Regions from separate parts of the Silvania sp. genome, predicted to be linked through region 1. Evidence: predicted binding sites of a transcription regulator. Region 1 holds the regulator's gene; each other region holds the start of a gene.

Region 1 (4,192 bases):
GGCTGGACCTGGCTGGTTAAAGAGGCGGATGGCACGCTGGCAATCGTCTCAACGTCCAATGCAGGAACGCCGCTGACCACGAACGCTACGCCGCTGATGACCGTCGACGTGTGGGAACATGCGTACTACATCGATTACCGCAATGCGCGCCCGAACTACCTTGAGCACTTCTGGGCGCTGGTGAACTGGGAATTTGTAGCGAAGAACTTCGCAGCATAAATGCAGTGCAGAAGGGCGAGCCCTTCTGCATTATTGTTACTCGGTGGCACCCACCGGCTGCGGCTGATTTCTGCCGGACGCGAGCACCAGAATTAGGCCCAGGGCGGCAATCATTGCCCCCATTACCGGCACAAAGCTGTACCCCATGCCGCTGGAGATCACCGCCCCGCCTGCCGCCGCGCCGAGCGCATTGCCCAGATTGAAAGCACCGATATTCACTGACGACGACAGCCCCGGCGCATCGCTGGCGACACGCATCACGCGCATCTGCAGCGGCGGCACCACCGCGAAAGTTGCCATCCCCCACACCACCATCGCAATTGCCGCGCCGATCTCATTGCGTGCCAGCCAGGGAATTGCCAGCATAATCACGATCAGCAGCAGTAAAAAGCCCTTCAGCGTGCCATTCACTGACTTATCCGCCAGCTTGCCGCCCAGGTAGTTACCCAGCGAGAACCCAACGCCGATCAGCACCAGCATGGCAGTGACAAAGGCCGGGGTCGCCTGGTTGATGTCGTGCAGCACCGGCGAAATATAGGTATAGAGGGTAAACATTGCCCCGGCGCCCAGCACCGTGGTCAGCAACGCAGACAGCACCTGCGGGCGCATCAGCACCGCCAACTCTTTGCGCACCTCCGGCTTTTCACCCGCCCCGCCTTTCGGCAACGAGAAGAACAGCGCGATCATCGCCACCACGCCAAGCCCCGCAGTCGCAAGGAACGACATCCGCCAGCCAATCACTTCGCCCATCCACGTCGCCGCCGGGACGCCGCCAATATTGGCAATCGTCAGCCCCATAAACATGGTAGCCACTGCGCTCGCCTGCTTATGTTTAGGCACCACGCTTGCAGCCACCACTGAGCCCAAGCCAAAGAAGGCCCCGTGGTTCAGGCTGGTGAGGATGCGGGACAGCATCAGGGTGGTGTAATCCGGCGCGAGGGCCGACAGCACGTTACCAACGGTAAAAATCGCCATCAGGAAGATCAGCGCATTACGACGGCCACGATGCGACAGGAGAAGCGTCATCAGCGGTGCCCCCACCATCACACCGATGGCATAGGCACTGATCAGCATTCCTGCGGCGGGAATAGAAACATCCACACCCCGGGCGATGACCGGTAACAATCCCATCGGGGAGAATTCAGTGGTGCCAATGCCAAATGCACCAATCGCCAGGGCCAGCAGGGGAAAATTGATTTTCATACTTCAACTCCAGACACCGTGTCGTCACGCGACACAGAACAATGAAGGCGAAAGCATGACATCAATCACAAAAAATGAGAAGTTTACATTTTGGCAAAAGATTATTGCAGGAGGCGTAACAATCAGCCAGGAGAAACGAGGGAGAGCAGGCTCCCCCGTATCGATCAGTGCAGCGCAGCAGTGAAAGCACTCGCCACGATCAAACTCAGGACAATAACGGTCGTAACCAGCGAAAACTTAAGATCGGTACTCATCAATTTTTCTCCTTTTAATCACCCCATGAAGAGTGAGCTTGCTCATTTTTACACAGTTCACAGCAAAAATCTTGCGGGTTTTAGGTGGATTACCGTTTTTGTTCTTCCCCTTTTGGTCAAGATCAGCCAAAATTCCACGCTAAATTTATTAGCGTACCGGCCATTGACCCCCTCCTGACGTCCTGTGTCGTTTTCCCGGCGTACCGCAATTCAAATTGCGCAATTAGGGCGAGTGAAGGCAAACGTTTACCTATTGGTTTTTCAGGAGCTTAGATATGGTCTGGAGTGACATCTGATGGCAACAATTAAAGACGTGGCGAAACGCGCAAACGTTTCCACTACAACCGTATCACATGTGATTAACAAAACGCGCTTTGTCGCGGAAGAGACGCGCAACAACGTCTGGGCGGCGATTAAAGAGCTGCACTATTCTCCAAGCGCCGTGGCCCGCAGCCTGAAAGTGAATCACACCAAGACAATCGGCTTACTGGCGACCAGCAGCGAAGCGCCCTATTTTGCTGAAATTATTGAAGCCGTAGAGAAGAATTGCTTCCAGAAAGGCTACACCCTGATTCTGGGCAACGCCTGGAACAGCCTCGAGAAACAGCGGGCCTATCTGTCGATGATGGCGCAAAAGCGCGTTGATGGCCTGCTGGTGATGTGTTCCGAATACCCGGAATCGCTGCTCAATATGCTGGAGGAGTATCGCAATATTCCGATGGTGGTGATGGACTGGGGCGAAGCCAAAGCCGACTTTACCGACTCGGTAATCGATAACGCCTTTGAAGGCGGGTATATGGCCGGTCGGTATCTGATCGAACGCGGCCACCGCGAAATTGGCGTGATTCCAGGGCCGCTGGAGCGCAACACCGGCGCCGGTCGACTGGCAGGCTTTATGAAAGCGATGGAAGAGACGCTGATCACTGTGCCGGAAAACTGGATTGTGCAGGGCGACTTTGAGCCGGAATCCGGCTACCGCGCGATGCAGCAGATCCTCTCCCAGAGCCCGCGTCCGACGGCGATATTCTGCGGCGGGGATATTATGGCGATGGGCGCGCTGTGCGCCGCCGACGAAATGGGCCTGCGCGTCCCGCAGGATATTTCGCTGATCGGCTATGATAACGTGCGCAACGCGCGCTTCTTTACGCCGGCGCTGACCACCATCCACCAGCCGAAAGATTCGCTGGGGGAGACGGCCTTCAATATGTTGCTGGATCGTATTGTCAGCAAGCGCGAAGAGTCACACTCCATTGAAGTGCATCCGCGTCTGATCGAACGCCGCTCGGTCGCGGATGGTCCTTTCCGCGACTACCGCCGTTAATCCTCCCCGGGAGCCAGCCCCTCTGGCTCCCGCAGCCATTCCTTATTCATCGTTTCGCTATCGCCGAGATACGCCAGCAGCCACGCCAGGGCCGGAGAGATATCGTTTTGCTGCCAGGTCAGGCAGCAGGCGGCATCCGGGAAGGGATTTTCCAGCGACAGCGCCACCCACTTGCCACTGTCAATCCACGGTCGGGCGACGTGCGCCGGTACCATCCCCACGCACAGTCCGGCAGAGAGACAGGACGCTGACGACTCCCAGTCCGGGGTCACGATCCGCCGCTGATTATCCAGCAGCCAGGTGATGCGCTTCGGCAACGAACGTGAGGTATCTTCCCGCACCAGCGATGGCCAGTTGCGCAAAGTATCATCGCTGAGCGGCCCTGCCATCGCGGCCAGCGGATGGTGGCTGGCCACCACGCAGTTCCAGCTCAGGGTGCCCATATCGCGAAACGCATAGCGCCCCCCTACCGGGATAGCCTGGGTCGCACCGATCGCCATCTCGACCCTGCCGTCCGCCAGCGCATCCCAGACGCCATTGAAGACCTCCTGGGACACCCGCAGCTCCACGTCAGAAAAGTGACGATAGAAATCAACGATCATCTGCCGGGTGCGCTCGGGGCGCACAATATTATCCACCGCAATCGACAGATGGCCTCGCCAGCCGTTGGCAATCTGCTGACACTGTTCTCGGGTGATCTGCATTTTTTTGATAACAGATCGCCCCTCCTTGAGAAACCACACCCCGGCGGGCGTCAGCTCCACATCCCGGTGACGCCGTTCAAACAGCGGCACCGCCAGCCACTCCTCCAGCTGACGCACCGTATAGCTGATGGCAGAAGGCACCCGGTGCAGCTCCTGCGCTGCACCGCTAAAACTGCCGTTGCGCGCGACGGCATCCACCACTTCTAGAGAATATTCTGACCACATTTTCTGCCTGCAAAATTTTTGAATGCAACAGCCAAATATTAGCGTTTCACAAGCCGGATTGCACTGCCTACACTCTGCGGCAATGACACCTGCACCTATAACGGAGAATAAACACAGTGATACCTGGGAAAGGATTTTTAGTCTGGCTTGCCGGGCTGAGCGTGCTCGGCTTCCTGGCAACTGACATGTACCTGCCCGCTTTTGCGGTCATGCAGGAAGATTTGCAAACCCCGGCGGCGGCCATCAGCGCCAGCCTGAGCCTGTTC
Region 2 (4,192 bases), on a different contig from region 1:
TGGTAATAAAATCCCGGCCATCTGGCCGGGATTTTTTTTATCGGCGTCTGACAAACACTCCTGACAGTATGCTGTCAGGAGGCCTGTCATACACTCCTTCTGAACCCCAATAACAGGCAGGAGGATGTATGAAAAGTGTGATTAACTGGTTTGAAATTCCGGTCGCCGATATGGCGCGGGCTATCGGTTTTTATGAGCCGGTGATGCAGGTGGCGCTGAAGATTGAAAAAATGGACTGTGCCGAGCTGGCGATCTTCCCTCATGAAGACCCGGCAACCGGTGGCGCGCTGGCAAAATTTGACGGCATTACACCAGCACCGCAGGGCGCTATTATTTACCTGCATACTGACAATCTGGCGGCCACGCTGGATCGTGTGTCATCGGCCGGTGGCGAGTGCGTTTTTGGCCCGCTTGAACTGCCGCGCGGTATTGGCACTATTGCGCTGTTTACCGACAGCGAAGGCAACAGGGTCGGGCTGCACCAGCCTGCCTGATACCCATAATGAAAGCGAAGAACCGATGACCCGACGTGCTGACCGGCTGTTTCAGATAGTCCAGATCCTGCGCGGCAGGCGGCTGACCACGGCGGCGTTGCTTGCCGAGCGGTTGGGCGTGTCTGAGCGGACGGTGTATCGCGATATCCGGGATTTGTCGCTTTCAGGTGTGCCGGTAGAAGGGGAGGCGGGCAGCGGGTACCGACTGTTGTCGGGCTTCGATTTACCGCCTCTGATGCTGACAAATCGTGAATCAGAAGCGCTGATGGTGGCGATTCGTCTGCTCAAAACCTGGGGCGGCGAGTCGCTGTCGCGCGAGCTGGAGTCGGTGCAGGAGAAGGTGCTGGCGATCCTACCAGAAGAGAGTCGTCGCAAGGCCGAGCAGACGCGGATCTACGCCCCGGACATCGCCATGCAAAACCACTCCCGCAGCGGTTTTGACGTTATTCATCAGGCGATATCTGCCCAGCGGGTGCTGGCGCTGCACTATCGCGATGAAGCCGGACAGCTATCCTGGCGTGACGTGCAGCCGCTGGGGTTGTTTTTCTGGGGAGAGCACTGGTTACTGGCCGCCTGGTGTGAAAGGCGCGATGACTACCGCTGTTTCCGGCTCGATCGCTGTCTCAATATTACGCTGACCGACAGGCGGTTTAGCGAAAGCGCGGACCGGTCGCTGGCGGATTTCCTGCGCAAAGTGAAGCAATAAAAAAGCCAGCGGTTACGCTGGCTTTTGCCCGGCAAAACGACAGGATTAGAAGTTGTAACCCACAACCAGGTAACCACCCCAGCCGGTAGAACGGACGTTGAAGTCACCTTTGCCGAAGTTCAGGCTAGCGTCGTCGTTCCACTGACCACCGTTGTGCCAGTAACGAGCCACAACAGAGTAGTGCCAGTGATCGTAGTTCAGCGCCAGGATGTGGCTGGAGGCGATGGAGTTGTTAGTGCGTGCTTTCTTACCGTCCAGATCACGGAAGTCGTCGTCGCCCAGGTCTGAACCCCAGTCAAAGTTGGTAAAGCCGATATAGCTCAGGTTACCGCCCCACAGGGAGGTGATCGGCACAAAGTATTTCACTTTGAAACGGTAGCCATCCCACTCGTTTTCGTTTGCTGCTCCGTAGTTCTGCCACTGGTATTTCGCGTACACGTTCATCGACAGGCTCATTGGCAGGCCGGTATCGATGTCGGTACCCAGACCCATATACCAGGTGCTCTGACGACCGTCTTCGTTGCGGCCCATGTCGTAGATGTAGTTGTTAGCGATGTACCACTCTTTGAACGGACCGAAGCTCAGGTCAGCACCGGTCAGCTTGTCGATGGAGAAGCGCGGTTCGATCTCCATGAACAGTGGGGAGCCGTGGTTCCAGATACCCTTCGCGTCAGTGTTACCCCCGAAGAAAACTGGCGCATCCATGTAGCCATAGAAATCAAACCAGTCTTTCTTAGCGAAAGCTTCGTATTCCAGGTAGGTATCGTTACGGATCTGTGGTCCAAAGCGGGTGTGATAGCTGCCAACCACGTTGACGCTCTGGTGCCACCAGTCGGAGACATACTCTGGTTTATCGTTTTCTGCTGCCTGCACAGCAAAAGTGGAGGAGAGTGCCAGTGCTGCACCGGCTGCCAGTAATGTTTTTTTCATAATGATGCCACTGATTTGAAATCCCTAACGGGAGTGAAAAAGGCGCGAATTGCGTTTCTAAATATTTCGTGTTTCTGCGAGCCTATTATAGGAATCCCTGCTCACAAAAATATGTGTTGTTTCACATATCTCTCATATACGTAATCGATTGCGTTCACGTTTGCGTATTTTAACGGAGCGGATTGTAATGGCAAACATTGATGTTGCCAATCATTACGGCGAAGGGAGGAGCGGAACGCGAAACACGTTCCGCAGGGGGATTATTGCGCGACGGGCTGAATATCGTGAATGCGGACAAACCCAAGCTGGTCCGGGGTGATACCGTTTAGCTGAAGCGGAATATCGACATCGCTCGGTGCCAGCACGCTGGCCGGAGCGTTAATCAGCTGGGTCTGGACATTCACCTCCTGGAAGCTATCGGTCGTACCCTGAATCTGGCCCCACTCTACGGTAGCGCTAAATGCCGGCAGCGGATCGTTCGATTCCCCCTGAATGCGTAGCGTCGCGCGGGTGCCATCGGCATTGGGCGCCACGTTGACCAGCGACATACGCAAGGTGCCAATCTGGCTGTTCAGACGAGCAGGGGTATTCGAGCCAGGCAGCAGATACACCCCGCTGGTGGATTTAACGTTCAGCGCGTTCTGTTGGGTGATTTTTACGGTTTCCTGATTGAGCTTACTCATGGTCGCATTCAGCGAGCTGACGCTCTGGTTCATCTGGCGCACTTCACTTTGCTGGGCGCAGGCGCTCAGGCTAAAGAGGCTTCCCACCAGCAGTATTCTTAGGTAACGTCTTGTCATGGTGATTATTTCCCTGAGATAACGGATTCTGCTAAGGGTAGTCAACGTCGCGGGCTCGGGTATAGATCCTTTATCCCAAAAACGCGTCTTCTTTGTTGTCAGCCCAGTTCAGGGTAAAATAGAGTTCAGTCAACCCGATAGTCAGGACATCGCATGCATTGCCCATTTTGTCTCGCCGTGGATACCAAAGTAATCGACTCCCGACTGGTGGGAGAAGGCTCTTCCGTGCGCCGCCGCCGCCAGTGCCTGGAGTGTAATGAACGTTTCACCACCTTTGAAGTGGCCGAGCTGGTGATGCCGCGCGTCGTGAAAAGTAACGACATTCGCGAACCGTTCAACGAAGAGAAGCTGCGCCGAGGGATCCTCAAAGCGCTGGAGAAACGCCCGGTCAGCGCCGACGACGTTGAAATGGCGCTCAACCATATTAAATCGCAGCTGCGTGCAACCGGTGAACGCGAAGTGGCCAGCAAAATGATTGGCAACCTGGTGATGGAGCAGCTCAAAAAGCTCGATAAAGTTGCCTATATCCGCTTTGCCTCCGTCTACCGCAGTTTTGAAGATATCAAAGAGTTTGGCGAAGAGATCGCCCGCCTACAGGATTAAGCGCATGCAGGATGAGATTTACATGGCGCGAGCGCTCAAGCTGGCGCAACGCGGACGTTTCACCACCCATCCCAACCCCAATGTCGGCTGTGTGATTGTTAACGATGGCCAGATTGTCGGCGAAGGTTTTCACTACCGTGCCGGCGAGCCGCATGCAGAAGTGCATGCCCTGCGCATGGCGGGCGAGAAAGCCCGAGGCGCAACCGCTTATGTGACGCTGGAACCTTGCAGTCATCACGGGCGTACGCCGCCGTGCTGCGACGCGCTGATCGCCGCCGGTGTGTCACGCGTTGTCGCTGCCATGCAGGATCCCAACCCGCAGGTTGCCGGGCGCGGTCTTTATCGCCTGCAGCAGGCGGGCATTGAGGTCAGTCACGGGCTGATGATGAGTGAAGCGGAACGCCTGAATAAAGGCTTCCTCAAGCGGATGCGGACCGGTTTCCCCTATATTCAGTTAAAGATGGGCGCCTCGCTCGATGGCCGCACGGCGATGGCCAGCGGCGAAAGCCAGTGGATTACCTCCCCGCAGGCAAGGCGCGATGTGCAACGTCTGCGTGCGCAAAGTCATGCTATTCTCACCAGCCATGCCACCGTGCTGGCAGACGATCCTGCCCTTACCGTGCGCTGGGATGAGCTGAATGCTGACACCCAGGCGCTCT
Region 3 (4,192 bases), on a different contig from region 1:
GAAATATCGGCGTCCAGAAATAGCCTGGGTAGTCATCTTCTTACTCCTGATTCACGCGATTAAGCTTGCCCACAGCGGCAGCCATCAGAACTTCCTGGGTGGCCTGCTCGCGAGTGAATTCACCGCCGAGATGCCCTTCATGCATGACGATAATGCGATCGCTCATGCCTAATACCTCTGGCATCTCGGAAGAGACCAGAATGATGCTCAACCCGTCAGCCTTAAACTGGTTAATGAGCTGATAAATCTCTTTCTTCGCCCCAACGTCAACACCGCGGGTTGGCTCATCGAGGATCAGCACTTTAGGCCGCGTCATCAGGCCGCGGGCAATTGCCACTTTCTGCTGATTACCGCCGGAAAGCAGACCGATAGCCTGTTCCATTGACGGGGTTTTGACGTTAAACAGGCGAATGAAATCACTTACCGCCTGCTGTTCATCTTTATGTTTCAGGCTACCACCGCTGCGGCTGAAGTAGCGCAGCGCGGTCAGCGACATGTTCTCTTTCACCGACATCCCCAGCACCAGACCATCGCGCTTACGGTCTTCGGAGATATAGACGATGCCGTTCGCCAGCCCATCCTGCGGTGACCGGGTGACAACTTCATGACCATCGAGGGTGACGTAGCCGCTGGTACGCGACAGGGCGCCATACAGGACTTTCATCAGCTCAGTACGTCCGGCCCCCATTAACCCCGCCACGCCGAGGATTTCGCCCTGACGCAGGGTAAAGGTAACGTCATGCACGCCAGGGCCACACAGGTTATCGACCTTCAGGCGGATATCACCCGGCGCCTTAGCAATACGTGGATACTGGTCTTCGAGCTTGCGCCCCACCATCATCTCAATCAGCGAGTCTTCGGTCAGCGTGGCCACTTCGCGTTCGGCAATAAACTGCCCGTCGCGGAAAACCGTCACGTCATCGCAAATCTCGAAGATCTCTTTCATACGGTGGGAGATGTAAACAATGCCGCGCCCCTGGGCTTTCAGCTCGCGAATCACCCGGAACAGGGAGTCGGTTTCGGTGTCGGTCAGCGCATCGGTCGGTTCATCCATGACGATGACTTTGGATTCGAAGCTCAGCACCTTGGCAATTTCGACCATCTGCTGATCGCCAATCGACAATTCGCCCACCAGCCGATCGCTCTTAAAGCGCAGATTCAGCTTCGCCAGCAGTTTATCGGCTTCGGCATACATCTGTTTCCAGTCGATTTTGCCAAAGCGATTAACGAACTCACGTCCGAGGAAGATGTTCTCCGCAATCGACAGCTGCGGGATCAGGTTCAATTCCTGATGAATGATGCCGATACCCGCTTCCTGAGAGGATTTGGGACCGTTAAAGGTGGTTTCTTTACCCAGCCACAGCAGCGAACCGGCATCGCGCATATAAATGCCGGTCAGCACTTTCATCATGGTGGATTTGCCGGCGCCGTTTTCACCGACCAGCGCCATCACGCGACCGGCGTAGACATTCAGCGCTGCGCCGGAGAGGGCTTTAACACCCGGGAACGATTTATCGATCCCTTTCAGTTGCAGGAGTGCGTCCATGGTGACCTCAGAAGGTGACGCCAGCACAGAGAATAATATTCGCATACGGGGAACACTCCCCGCTGCGAATCACCGCCTGGCTGTCAGCGGTGTGTTGTTTGAACTGTTCGTGCGTTATGTAATTAATTTTTATGGTGGTGCCCTGGTGTTGTTGCAGCTGCTCGATATGACCCAGCAACGTTTCGTGGAGCTGCGGATTATGCTGTTTGATTTCCGCCGCCAGAATGGCTGACTCAACCTGCATCTCCGCCGTCACCACGCCCAATACCTGCATAAACGAGGGAACGCCCTGCGTTAACGCCATATCGATACGGGTGGTGCTGCGCGGAACCGGTAAGCCTGCGTCACAAACTACCAGCATATCGGTATGCCCCAGACGGGAGATAACCGATGAGATTTCAGAATTAAGTACCGTGCCTTTCTTCATTTTTCTGCTCCACCAGCGAAACGTTTCGCTGAGATAAGTTTAATCTTACCGATGAACAGAAAACCACCATGGCGTTGCAGATTTGTGATCGTCGTCGAAACGTTTCGCTAAGTGAAATGCGGGAGGAGGTAAATGCAAAACGGTAACCCTCTGGTTACCGTTTTTTAGGTTTGCACCCTCTCCCTGTGGGAGAGGGTTGGGGTGAGGACATCAGACTGGAGAGGATATTAAATCTCGACCTGAGTGCCTAACTCAATCACACGGTTAGGCGGGATTTCGAACTGGTCGGGCGCACGCAGGGCATTACGCTGGAGGATAAGATAGAGCCTGCCACGCAGGCGCAGATACCAGGGGCGTTTGCCGATAATCAGCGACTCGTGCGACATAAAGAAGGAGGTTTCCATCATCCGACAGCTTAAGCCCTCCAACCCACAGCGGTGGAACACCTCTTCCACATTCGGGGTTTCACGCCAGCCGTAGCTAGCCACCACCCGCCAGAAGGTCGGCGAGAGCTGCTCTATCTGCACCCGACGGACGTTATGCACATACGGCGCATCTTCGGTGCGCAGCGTCAGCAGGATCACCCGCTCATGCAGGACCTTGTTGTGCTTAAGATTGTGCATCAGCGCGAACGGAATGACGTTCAACGCACGGGACATGTACACCGCCGTGCCCGGCACGCGTACCGGCGGCGATTTCTCCAGCGAGGCGATCATCGCCTCGAGAGAATTACCGTGTTCATGCATCCGGCGCAGCAGTCGGAAGCGCTCACTCTTCCAGGTGGTCATCACAATGAACATCACCAGACCCAGCGTCAGCGGCAGCCAGCCACCGGAGACAATCTTGTCGAGGTTCGCGGAGAACAACGGCACGTCAATGCACAGGAAGCCCACCAGAATCATCCCCACGAGGAATTTATTCCAGTGCCAGTTTCGGTACGCCACGGTGGTGGAGAGAATGGAGGTCAGCACCATCGTACCGGTAACGGCAATACCGTATGCCGCCGCCAGGTTACTGGAATGTTCAAAGCTGACGATAACGATGACAACTGCGGTATAGAGCAGCCAGTTAATGAAAGGAATATAAATCTGGCCCGACTCCATCTCCGAGGTATGGATGATGCGCATTGGCGAGAGATAGCCCAGGCGCACGGCCTGACGCGTCAGGGAAAACACGCCGGAGATGACCGCCTGAGAGGCAATCACGGTGGCCAGCGTTGCGAGGATAAGCATCGGTACTAGCGCCCAGTCCGGTGCCAGCAGGAAGAACGGGTTTTTAATCGCTTCCGGATTTTTAAGCAACAGCGCGCCCTGGCCAAAGTAGTTCAGCACCAGCGACGGCAGCACCACAGAAAACCAGGCCACGCGAATAGGCAGTTTACCGAAGTGGCCCATATCCGCATACAGCGCTTCAACGCCGGTAATAGAAAGCACCACCGCACCCAGCGCCACAAACGACACCATCTTGTATTCAAGGAAGAAGTTGACCGCCCAGAGAGGGTTCAGCGCGTGCAGTACGTCCGGGTTGGCAATAATGCTGCGTAACCCCAGCGCCGCAAGGATCAGGAACCAGGACAGCATAATCGGCGCGAAGAGTTTCCCCACCAGCCCGGTACCGTGCTTCTGGATCACAAACAGTAGCGTCAGGACAATGATGGCCAGCGGCACAACCCATGCATCAAGCTGCGGCGCGATAATCTCAAGCCCCTCTATCGCCGATAGCACCGAGATAGCTGGCGTGATCACCACTTCTCCGAAGAAAAAGCTGCCGCCAACCAGGCCAATGATGACCAGGAACGAGGTCATTCTGGCGGACGTGTGGCGCCCGGCGAGTGACATCAGCGTCAGGATCCCGCCTTCGCCGGCGTTATCAGCCCGCATCACGAAAGAGAGATATTTAACAGAAACAACCAGGATCAGCAGCCAGAAGATAAGTGACAAAAAACCAAATACAGCGTCACGTTCAACACCAAAACCAAACTGGCCGGACAGACATTCACGAAGCGTATAAAGCGGGCTGGTGCCGATATCACCGTAGACAACCCCAATCGCCGCGAGCGTTATTGCGGGTAATGATTGCTTATTATCAGTGCTCATAGACTAGTCTTTTTCGTTTATATAACAAATGTGTGCTTAGTCCCTTGGCCCACAAAAGGCGCACAGTATGCACGATTAATCGCAAAATCGTACCCCTAAATGCAACCGCATTAACATAGCGCA
Region 4 (4,192 bases), on a different contig from region 1:
CGCGGTGTCCCACATTGCGGTATCTAAAGCCAGCTGTTGGGTTTTCAGACCCTTGTCGTTCAGCTCTTTGATAACGTAAGTGGTACGGGCTTCAGCATCCGGGTGGCCCGGCTCGCCTTTCAGCAGCACGAACTGAATCTGACCGTCTTTGTTTAGATCCCAGTTCGGGTTTGCCGCCCAGTGTTTAGCAATCAGGTCGCCCTGAATAATGCCGGATTCTTTGGAGTCGGTACCCACGTAGAAGGCTTTGTCGTAGCTATCCAGCGCTTTACGGGAAGGTTCTTTGTTGAAGAACACGATTGGCACATTCTGACCACGTGCTTTATCGATAACGGTGCCAGCAGCAGCCGGGTCAACCAGGTTGATTGCCAGTGCTTTCACGCCTTTTGCCAGCAGAACGTCGATCTGGTCGTTCTGTTTGGACTGGTCGTTCTGGGAGTCATTCATCAGCAGCTGAATGCCAGATGCGTCTTTACCTTCTTTCTCAATTGCTTTACGTACAACAGACATGAAGTTGTCGTCGTATTTATAGATAGTCACACCAATACGGCTATCTGCAGCGTGCGCGGCCGCCCCAAAAAGCATACTTGCCATCACAGCAGACAGAGCCAACACCTTCTTATTCATGATATCTCCGGTTTTTATGCAGGGTAGTTTGTGTGAATAACGATCGGCAGGCAGCATGTTAATGAAACGTTAACGCCGGCCGAAGTCCACTTATAAAATTTCTATCTTCCTTGGTCGGTAACGCTCCAGAATGCGTTTTTTTGGTTGTTTCTCGTACCTTGGCTATAGTGAAAGTGATTAATCACCGTTACATAGCGTTTCACTCTCTAAAACGCTGACATCATAGTCAGCGCCTTGTTAAGATACTGTGAATTTACTCACAGATTGAAAACGGTTACATCACCCCTCATTATCAGTTAGTGATCGGAGCCACAATTTGCCGAATGGCAACCGAGTGGCGACGCACTAAAGTCGGCATGAAACAGTGTGTTGCATTGAGATCCAGCGTGCCTGCGGCACCCTGTAACGCCAGCTCAGTGGCCAGCCGCGCCATAGAGGCGATCGGGTAACGTACGGTGGTCAGCTGCGGGTCGGTGTAACGGGCAATCGGGATATCATCGAAACCAATCAATGACAAATGCTGTGGCACCGCAATGCCGTTGTCTTTTAACGCCGTCAAGGCGCCTGCGGCCATGCTGTCGTTGTAAGCAAAGACCGCCGTCAGCTGCAGGTTGCGCCCGAGCAGTTCCACCATCGCGGCTTCCCCACCCTGCATATCCGGCGCACCGGTACCAATCCAGCTTTCTGAGGCGGTGATCCCCTGCTCCAGCAGCGCTTTCTGCCAGCCTTCACGACGCATGTCGTCATCCTCGACCCGGTGACTGGACGCCAGATAGCCGATGCGCTGATGGCCGTTATTGACCAGCATTCGCGTCGCCATCATCGCGCCGCTGACGTTATCCAGGCAGACGCAGCGATGGGCGAAGCCGGGCACGATGCGGTTAATCAGCACCATGCCGGGGATCTGCGCCATCAGCACCGACAGCTCTTCGTCGCTTAACGCTTTGGAGTGGACTATCAGGGCGTTACAGCGCTGGCGAATCAGCACCTCAATGGCATTGCGCTCTTTTTCCGCCTCGTGATAGCTGTTGCCAATCAGCACATATTTGTTGTGCTCCTGGGCGACCATATCGACGGCTTTGACCAGCGCGCCAAAGAAGGCGTCAGACACGTCCATCACCACCACGCCGATGGTGTCGCTCACCTGGGTTGCCAGCGCCTGCGCGTTGGCATTGGGACGGTAGCCCAGCGCCGTCACCGCCTTCATCACGCACTCGCGTGTTTCCGGGCTGACCAGCGCGCTATTGTTTAATACCCGGGAGACCGTGGCGACAGAGACGCCCGCCTGACGGGCGACGTCACGAATGGTGATCATATTCACCACACTTATTTAGATTGCAGCAACTCACAGACACCCCCTGTGTTTAGCAAGGTGACTATTCTGGCAGCGACAAGGCAGCGACTACGTGAAGAAGCTCACAACGATGAAAACGGTTACATCCGTTTTGTTAATGATTGTGATCTGGATCGTTATCCGGATGTATTGTTTGATGATACCCCTGATGCACGTGCGGTTAATTGCCGCCAGCACCATTCGAGGGGCCCCTGGCGGAAGTAGCGCAGCCAGAGAAGAGAGAAGAGGATGTTCGCCAGCCACACCAGCGGGACAAAGGCCAGCAGCTGCAGACGGTCAAAATGCATAAACAAACCTAAATGATAGAACAGCGTGGTGCAGATAAGGGTTTGTAAAATGTAGTTACTGAGCGCCATCCGACCGACGCAGGCAATCGCCATCACCAGCCGAAAGCGGCTGAGCTGCGGCCAGAAGCCGTAGATTAGCGCAGCATAGCCAATCGTCTGGAACGGTGCGCTCAGTTCCCGGGGGGCCTGCAGCAGGAAGGCGCACCAGCGGTAGTCCCAGTTGAGCTGCCACTGCGCAATCACCGCAGGCAGGTTAATCACCAGCCCAATCAGCACCAGCCAGAAGCCGGTGCGTCGGTAGTGCCGCAGGCTGAATTCGCCCCGCAGCCAGCCGGTGCGCATCAGCGCAGCGCCAATCAGCATCATCCCCGCCAGCTGCCAGCCATACTGTGCGCCAAGGGCCAGCAAGTTGCTGCCCAGCATATCGACGCGGTTGCTGACCGCTTCCATGCCGCCGCCCAACTTCCAGAACTGCTCATACTGTAGATTCGCCGCATCCGGCACCCACGAACGGTTGGTGGATCCGCCGGAGATCATCCCCAGCAGCAGCAAAATGGCCACGCCGATGACAAACAGCACCACGCCGGTATTGAACAGGTTTTTGACGTCATGGGCATCGCGGATGATACGCCAGCAGATCAGCCCCACCAGCCCGTAAGCCAGCAGAATGTCGCCATCCCAGAAGAAGATGCCATGAATGAAACCGAGCAGCACCAGCAGGGAGAGCCGGGCCTGGATCCAGCGTTTGCCGCGTTTCAGCAACAGCTGGAGCCCTGCGCCAAACAGCAGGGCAAACAGGGTGAGGAATTTAACCTGGGCGAACAGATCCAGCGCCGCCCATGTCCAGGCGTCGCGCAGGGTGATGTCGCCATACCAGGCGGGGTTAAGATAGGCGGCCTTCGGTAAACCGAAGGCGCTGATATTCAGCAGCAGAATACCCAGAATCGCGACGCCACGGACGAAATCCAGCGTGACATTTCTCTCCATGTACTCTGCCCTGACGATCAGTTGTGGTGACGCACGGCGCGCAGGAACTCCTGACGGGTGTTCTGGCTGGATTTAAACAGACCGCCCAGCGAGGTCGTGGTGGTGGCGCTGGTGGCATCACGAATGCCGCGCGCTTTCACGCAGTAATGCACGGCGTCAATGGATACCGCCACGTTATTGGTGCCCAGCAGCGTTTGCAGCGCGGTAAGGATCTGCTGGGTTAAACGCTCCTGCACCTGCGGACGCTGGGCAAAGAACTGCACAATGCGGTTAATCTTCGACAGGCCAATCACCGCGTCTTTCGGGATATAGGCCACCGTTGCTTTCCCGTCGATGGTCACAAAGTGATGCTCGCAGGTGCTGGTCAGGGTGATATCGCGCACCGTCACCATCTCATCGACCTTCATTTTATTTTCAATGACGGTGATTTTCGGGAAATTGGCGTAATCCAGACCGGAGAAGATCTCATCGACATACATTTTGGCGATGCGACGTGGGGTCTCCATCAGACTGTCATCGCTCAAATCGAGATTCAGCAGCTGCATGATTTCGGTCATGTGCCCGGAAATGAGACGTTTACGTGTTTCATTGTCCAGATCCTGAACCGGTGGACGCAACGGGGTTTCAAGGCCGTGCGCAACCAGCGCTTCGTGGACAAGTGCTGCTTCTTTACTCATTGATGACATTCTGTTCTCCTGCAGGTGTGACGCTCTTCTACCCTTCGTGGGGCAAAATGTGCACTCATTGTGCGCGAGGCGGCGAGCATAATCCAGTATTCACCGCGATAATTATTCCGATTGCCGTTACCTTTCAGCCTGACGCTGCCAGACCAGCCCGCCCGCGATAAGCAGCGCGAGTCCGGCCAGGCCCAGTGCGGGCTCAAGCTGATGGGTCAGCCAGCTCGACAGCGCCGAGGTCATCGGGCCGACAAGCTGCC

The links. The regulator PurR, encoded in region 1, represses purine synthesis genes. The targets are predictions, from matches to a motif close to CANGCAAACGTTTGCNTG.
Region 2: a site for PurR is predicted at 2,268-2,285, ahead of ACRDD5_RS09480 (nucleoside-specific channel-forming protein Tsx). Genes of this name have one in related genera too.
Region 3: a site for PurR is predicted at 1,987-2,004, ahead of rbsD (D-ribose pyranase). Genes of this name have one in related genera too.
Region 4: a site for PurR is predicted at 2,051-2,068, ahead of galS (HTH-type transcriptional regulator GalS). Genes of this name have one in related genera too.

What each region holds. Positions count from the first base shown of each region.
Region 1 covers NZ_JBOGBT010000046.1:39,941-44,132, forward strand. The annotation lists gene sodB (superoxide dismutase [Fe]) at 1-219, shown strand, start outside; gene ACRDD5_RS10205 (MFS transporter) at 256-1,422, opposite strand; gene ACRDD5_RS10210 (cytochrome bd-I oxidase subunit CydH) at 1,587-1,676, opposite strand; gene purR (HTH-type transcriptional repressor PurR) at 1,972-2,997, shown strand; gene punR (DNA-binding transcriptional activator PunR) at 2,994-3,926, opposite strand; gene punC (purine nucleoside transporter PunC) at 4,043-4,192, shown strand, end outside.
Region 2 covers NZ_JBOGBT010000044.1:44,913-49,104, reverse strand. The annotation lists gene ACRDD5_RS09490 (VOC family protein) at 129-494, shown strand; gene ACRDD5_RS09485 (helix-turn-helix transcriptional regulator) at 520-1,200, shown strand; gene ACRDD5_RS09480 (nucleoside-specific channel-forming protein Tsx) at 1,246-2,130, opposite strand; gene ACRDD5_RS09475 (DUF3251 domain-containing protein) at 2,391-2,930, opposite strand; gene nrdR (transcriptional regulator NrdR) at 3,084-3,533, shown strand; gene ribD (bifunctional diaminohydroxyphosphoribosylaminopyrimidine deaminase/5-amino-6-(5-phosphoribosylamino)uracil reductase RibD) at 3,538-4,192, shown strand, end outside.
Region 3 covers NZ_JBOGBT010000065.1:10,040-14,231, reverse strand. The annotation lists gene rbsC (ribose ABC transporter permease) at 1-36, opposite strand, end outside; gene rbsA (ribose ABC transporter ATP-binding protein RbsA) at 41-1,546, opposite strand; gene rbsD (D-ribose pyranase) at 1,554-1,973, opposite strand; gene kup (low affinity potassium transporter Kup) at 2,201-4,069, opposite strand.
Region 4 covers NZ_JBOGBT010000017.1:16,193-20,384, reverse strand. The annotation lists gene mglB (galactose/glucose ABC transporter substrate-binding protein MglB) at 1-627, opposite strand, end outside; gene galS (HTH-type transcriptional regulator GalS) at 920-1,942, opposite strand; gene yeiB (DUF418 domain-containing protein YeiB) at 2,098-3,255, opposite strand; gene folE (GTP cyclohydrolase I FolE) at 3,273-3,941, opposite strand; gene ACRDD5_RS02865 (YbfB/YjiJ family MFS transporter) at 4,059-4,192, opposite strand, start outside.